Priestia megaterium: one gene and its partner. The protein of the gene in region 1 binds, or shares a complex with, the protein of each later gene. Links are inferred from orthologs where the notes say so. Each region holds a gene or a part of one and is shown on either strand. Other genes may lie near its edges. The genes, in order: LIS78_RS20460 and ptsP.

Evidence for each region.
Region 2: the proteins of LIS78_RS20460 (region 1) and ptsP are in contact, whole or in part, in an NMR structure (PDB 2MP0), measured with the Escherichia coli proteins. The link is inferred for Priestia megaterium from one-to-one orthologs.

What each region holds. Positions count from the first base shown.
Region 1 is NZ_CP085442.1:3,932,541-3,935,608, reverse strand. The notes cover bases 37-2,772. They hold LIS78_RS20460 (PTS sugar transporter subunit IIA), read left to right. Parts: upstream 37-1,023; coding sequence 1,024-1,521; downstream 1,522-2,772. Other genes in these bases: LIS78_RS20450 (sucrose-specific PTS transporter subunit IIBC), read left to right, coding at 2,565-2,772; LIS78_RS20455 (PRD domain-containing protein), read left to right, coding at 1,559-2,386; LIS78_RS20465 (FMN-dependent NADH-azoreductase), read left to right, coding at 142-768. Also shown: LIS78_RS20470 (transporter), read left to right, coding at 1-1; more of LIS78_RS20450, read left to right, coding at 2,773-3,068. UniProt on the Escherichia coli protein: The phosphoenolpyruvate-dependent sugar phosphotransferase system (sugar PTS), a major carbohydrate active transport system, catalyzes the phosphorylation of incoming sugar substrates concomitantly with their translocation across the cell membrane.
Region 2 is NZ_CP085442.1:1,290,513-1,293,795, forward strand. What follows is about bases 313-3,263. They hold ptsP (phosphoenolpyruvate--protein phosphotransferase), read left to right. Parts: upstream 313-902; coding sequence 903-2,624; downstream 2,625-3,263. Other genes in these bases: ptsG (glucose-specific PTS transporter subunit IIBC), read left to right, coding at 313-618; LIS78_RS06585 (phosphocarrier protein HPr), read left to right, coding at 637-903; LIS78_RS06595 (LrgB family protein), read right to left, coding at 2,666-3,263. Also shown: more of ptsG, read left to right, coding at 1-312; more of LIS78_RS06595, read right to left, coding at 3,264-3,283. UniProt on the Escherichia coli protein: General (non sugar-specific) component of the phosphoenolpyruvate-dependent sugar phosphotransferase system (sugar PTS).

The DNA of each region.
Region 1 (3,068 bases):
AAACTCCGCTTGCGGAGTTTTTTTGTGCGAAAAGGTTGACGCATAAAAAATGACGTTATATAATAAATCTCGAATTAAAGATAATTCGTTTAGTAATATCTCGAATTAATGATAAAATACACTTTTTAGGAGATGACATTTATGGCAAATGTATTATATGTAAAAGTAAATCCGCAGGTTGATGAAGCATCATTTTCAACTCGTTTAGCACAGGTTTTCTTAGATGAGTATAAAACAGCAAACCCGACTGATACAGTGACAACGCTTGATCTGTATAAAGAAACAGTTCCATTCATTGATGGAGATGTTTTAGCGGCATGGGGAAAAGCTGGAGCTGGTGAAGAATTATCAGCTGTTGAATTAGAAAAAGTAACGCGTATGGGTGAATTAGTAGAGCAGTTTTTACAAGCTGACAAAGTTATTTTCTCAGCTCCAATGTGGAACTTAAGCTTCCCTCCACTAATGAAAGCATATATTGATAACATTTTAATTGCAGGAAAAACGTTTAAATATACTGAAAATGGTCCAGTAGGATTAGCTTCAGATAAAAAAGTAGTATTACTAGAAGCTCGTGGAGGCGTGTATTCAGAAGGCCCTGCGGCAGAGCTAGAATTTACTCAAAGCTATTTACGTACAGTGATGAGCTTCATTGGTGTTCAAGATTTCCAACTGGTTGTTGCAGAAGGCATGGCTTACACACCAGCAGAAGCAGACAATATTCTAGCAAAAGCATCTGAAAAAGCAAAAGAAGTTGCGTCAACGTTCTAATGTCAAAAGCCCTTTAAAAGGGCTTTTTTTTAGGTTTAAAATTCAATATCCCTCCTTCGGAAAATATGTAAAGGGTTACATAAAGTGCAGCATAGAGAACGTACTTCTTATAAAAGCGCTTATACATTTTTATTTACAAGACAAAAAAAGCATGGTTAAATAATGACCATGTTAACGTAACATCGGGATAGGGGAAGTTTTTCTGCAGAATCATTGGGGTATGCTACAAGTACAATCTAAAAAAGGGTGATTGAGATGTTTAAAAAATTATTTGGTAATAAGACAAAATCAAAAGAAACAACCGTTCTAGCTCCGCTTTCAGGTAATATCCTGCCAATCAGCGAAGTGCCAGATCCAGTGTTCGCACAGAAGATGATGGGAGACGGTTTTGCAATCGAGCCTTCAGAGGGACAAGTTGTTTCACCCGTTGCTGGGGAAGTAGTTCAGCTTTTCCATACAAAACATGCGGTAGGCTTAAAAACAGAAGCCGGTACGGAAGTATTAATACATATCGGCCTTGAAACAGTGGCAATGGAAGGCGAAGGATTCGAAGCTCACGTGGCACAAGGTGACAAAGTAAGTGTAGGAACACCTCTTATTACATTTGATTTAGCACTTATTCAAGAAAAAGCGAAAAGCATTATCACACCAATTGTTATTACAAATAGTGATGCAAGTGAAAGTTTCGAAATTTTGGCTCAAGGGACGGTTCAAAAAGGCGAAACGGCTTGTGCAAAAGTAACGATGAAGTAATAAGCAAAGCCTTTTCCTTTAAGAAAGGAGAGCGCATTTGAAGATTTTAAAAGTGTTAAATAACAACGCTGTTGTCTTTAAGGAAGGCGGAGTTGAAAAGATTGCGATGGGTCCCGGTATCGCTTTTCAAAAAGGTAAAAATGACCTTATTAATGCTGCGAAAGTGGAGAAAGTCTTTGTCATGAAAGAAGAACAGGAAAAGTTTCAAGAACTATTAAAAAACCTTCCTGAAGAGCATATTCAAGTGGCGGAAGAAATCATTTCGTATGCTGAGCAGCAGCTTTCTGCTACGCTAAGTCATCATGTGCATATTGCTTTGAGCGATCATTTATCCTTTGCTGTCGAAAGGATAGCCCGCGGAATTTCCATACAAAATAAATTGCTTAATGAAATTAAATCTCTCTATCAGCCTGAGTATGCAATAGGAGTGTGGGCTCTTCAGCATATCAAAAAGAGACTAGATATCACGATGCCGATTGACGAAGCGGGATATATTGCGCTTCATATTCATACGGCGAAACTGAATTCACCGGGAATGCAGCAGCTAATGATGAATACAACGATTATTAATGAAATGGTTACGATTATAAAAAAAGAGCTGAATACGGAGATTGATGAAAATAGCATGTCCTATCAGCGTCTGCTGACTCACTTGCGCTTTGCGTTAAATCGTTTAGCGCAAAATGAACCTTTTCATGAGATGGATGAAGAGATGCTCGACGTATTAAAAGTCAAATATAAAAAATCGTATCAGTGTGCCGAAACGATAAAGCAATTTGTCAAAGATGAGTACGAAATTAATTTTCCAGAAGCGGAGTTAGGATACATCACGCTTCACATTTGCCGAATAGAGCAAAGAATATAGAAAAAAACATTGACGAATATTGTTGCTTTGAGTACAATGAAAGCGTATTAATTGAATAATCGGGATTGTGACTGGTAAAGCAGGCAAGACCTAGAATGCGCATGAAGGACAACTATGTCTTTTATAAGCGTATTTTAGGTCTTGCTTTTTTTATGACATACAAAAAGGAGGAAGTAAGATGGACGTAAAAGAAATTGCTAAAAAGCTTGTTCCGCTTTTAGGAGGAAAAGAAAATATTGCTAGTGCTCAGCACTGTGCTACGCGTTTGCGCCTCGTTATTCGAGATGAAAGCAAAATAGATCAAAAAGGTTTGGATGAAATAGAAGATGTAAAAGGGGCTTTTTCAAATTCAGGACAGTTTCAAATCATTTTTGGAACCGGTCTCGTTAATAAAATTCACGCTGCTTTTGTTAAAGAATTAGGTGCTGAAGAGGCTGCTGCCCCAGTGGATCACCAAGAAGAAATGAAAAAGAAAATGAACCCATTTGCTCGTTTTGCCCGCATGCTTTCCAATATTTTTGTTCCCATTATTCCAGCCATTGTAGCCAGTGGTTTATTAATGGGATTGCTCGGGATGATGAAAGCGTTCCACTGGGTCTCAGAAGATAGCGCGTTGTTTGTGTTGTTAGATATGTTCTCAGGCGCAGCATTTATCATTTTACCGATTTTAATTGGATTTTCA
Region 2 (3,283 bases), 2.6 Mb from region 1 along the record:
CTTGAAGTTGGTAACAATATTCAAGCTATTTTCGGTCCGAAATCTGACACGTTAAAAGGTCAAATTCAAGACATTATGAATGGCAAAACACCGGTTGTCACAAAAGAAGAGACAAAAACAATTGAAAAACCTGTTGCAACATCTGAAGTAGGAAGCGATAATGGTAATGATATTGTTTCACCGATTGAGGGAGAATTGGTACCTTTATCGGAAGTACCAGATCAGGTATTTTCACAAAAATTAATGGGTGACGGTTTTGCAATTATTCCGAAAACAGGCACAGTAGTTGCACCAGTGGACGGAAAAATAGTAAACTTATTCCCGACGAAACATGCTTTAGGTATTGAATCAACGACTGGACGTGAAGTTTTAATTCACGTTGGTATTGATACAGTTAATTTAAAAGGCGAAGGTTTTGAAGCTTTAGTTGCCCAAGGCGATGAAGTGAAAAAAGGACAGCCTCTATTGAAAATTGATTTAGACTTTGTAAAAGAAAATGCGCCATCGACGATTACGCCGATCATTTTCACGAATTTACAAGCTGATGAAAAAATTGATATCTTAAAGCAGGGCCAAGTTTCTCAACAAGAAGCAAATATTATTAACATTTCAAAGTAAAAAGGAGATTGATTTAACATGGCACAAAAAACATTTACAGTAACAGCAGACTCAGGAATTCACGCACGTCCAGCAACAACTTTAGTACAAGCAGCAAGCAAATTTGATTCTGATATCAACTTAGAATTCAACGGTAAAACTGTAAACTTAAAATCAATCATGGGCGTTATGTCTTTAGGTATTCAAAAAGGCGCTACAATCACTATCTCTGCAGAAGGTTCTGACGAAGCAGATGCACTTGCTGCTCTTGAAGATACAATGAGCAAAGAAGGATTAGGCGAATAATGACAAAGGAAATTCAAGGCATTGCCGCTTCTAGCGGCATTGCTATTGCTAAAGCATTTCGTCTAGAAAATCCAGAATTAACCGTTGAAAAAAAATCAGTAACTGAAGTTGAAGCAGAAGTAGCGCGTCTAGAAGCTGCCCTAGAAACGTCAAAATCAGAACTTGAAATTATCAGAGAGCACGCTCGTAAAGAACTTGGAGATGACAAAGCAGAAATCTTTGAAGCTCACTTATTAGTTCTAAGCGATCCTGAACTTATTAATCCAATTAAAGATAAAATTACAAATGAAAATGTAAACGCTGAACATGCACTTGATGAAGTAGCGGCAATGTTTATTAATATGTTTGAGTCAATGGACAATGAATATATGAAAGAACGTGCTGCTGATATCCGTGACGTAACAAAGCGTGTATTAGCTCATCTTTTAGGTGTAAACGTTTCAAATCCAAGCTTAATCTCAGAAGAAGTTGTCATTATCGCAGAAGATTTAACGCCGTCTGATACAGCACAGTTAAATCGTAAGTTCGTAAAAGGATTTACAACAGATATTGGCGGACGTACTTCTCACTCAGCAATTATGGCGCGTTCAATGGAGATTCCAGCTGTTGTAGGTACAAAAACAGTTATGGAAGACATTCAAAACGGCGTATTAGTAATTGTTGATGGTTTAGATGGCGAAGTTATCGTTGATCCAAGCGAAGAAACAGTAAAAGCTTACGAGAAAAAAGCCGCTGAGTATGCAGAACAAAAAGCTGAATGGGCTAAGCTTGTAAATGAAAAAACGGTTTCAGCTGATGATCATCACGTTGAACTTGCAGCTAACATTGGTACACCAGAAGATGTAAAAGGCGTATTAGAAAACGGCGGCGAAGGCGTTGGCCTTTATCGTACAGAATTCTTATATATGGGCCGCGAAGAGCTTCCGACAGAAGAAGAGCAGTTTACTTCTTATAAAACAGTTCTTGAACGTATGGAAGGCAAACCAGTGGTTGTTCGTACTCTTGACATTGGTGGAGACAAAGAGCTTCCTTATTTAAATCTACCAAAAGAAATGAACCCATTCTTAGGATTCCGTGCCATTCGCTTATGTCTAGAGATGCAAGACATGTTCCGTACACAGCTTCGTGCGCTTCTACGTGCAAGCGTATACGGTAATCTGAAAATTATGTTTCCTATGATTGCTACTGTTGATGAGTTCCGTCAAGCAAAAGCTATTCTTTTAGAAGAAAAAGCCAAACTTCAACAAGAAGGCGTGCAAGTTTCGGAAGACATCGAAGTAGGGATGATGGTAGAGATTCCTTCTTCAGCGGTAATCGCAGATTTATTTGCTAAAGAAGTAGATTTCTTCTCTATCGGAACAAACGATTTAATTCAATACACGCTTGCTGCTGACCGCATGAATGAGCGCGTGTCTTATTTATATCAACCGTATAACCCAGCGATTCTTCGCTTAGTGAATATGGTAATCAAAGCGGCTCACAAAGAAGGTAAGTGGGTAGGCATGTGCGGAGAGATGGCAGGAGATGAGATTGCAATTCCAATTCTTTTAGGCTTAGGCTTAGATGAATTCTCAATGAGTGCAACATCTATTCTGAAAGCTCGTTCTCAAATCCGTCAATTATCAAAAGCTGATATCGAACCTCATTTAGATACAATTCTATCAATGTCTTCTACGGAAGAAGTTATTGAGTTCGTAAAATCAACTTTTCATATTGGATAATAAAAAGGTGTGATCATATATGATCACACCTTTTTTATCTTTTAAGCGAAAATAGTAGGCAGAAGCATATTCGCGAACAGCATTGTAAGAAGTGCTGCTACGATCATGCCAAGGCTAGAAAAAGTACCTTCAATTTTTCCAAATTCAAAAGCTCTTGCTGTACCTGTCCCATGAGAAGCTACTCCTAAAAGAAGACCTCTTGCTAGAGAAGAGTGAAGTGCGAGGAGCTTAATCAGTTTTGGAGCGACCATACATCCTACTACACCGGTTATAATCACAAACATAATGGTAATATTCGGATCTCCTCCTAGCGTCTGAGATACATTAACAGCAATAGGAATCGTAACCGATCTTGGAATTAAGCTATGAACCAGCGTTGATTGTAAATGAAACACTAATGCTAACAGCATGGAAGATATCATGGCAGCAAACGTGCCGAGCCCTACGCTTAAGCTGATTTCAACACGATGTTTTTTGAGTAAATCAAAATACTTAAACATAGGAACAGCAAAAGCAACGGTTGCTGGTCCAAGCATAAAGCTAATAGCACTGGCACCTTGCTTATAATGATCATAAGAGCCATTCGTTACTAATAAGATGCCAATTAAAAGAATGGGGGCTAGTAAAATAGGGGAAACTAGCATAGACTTATATTTTTT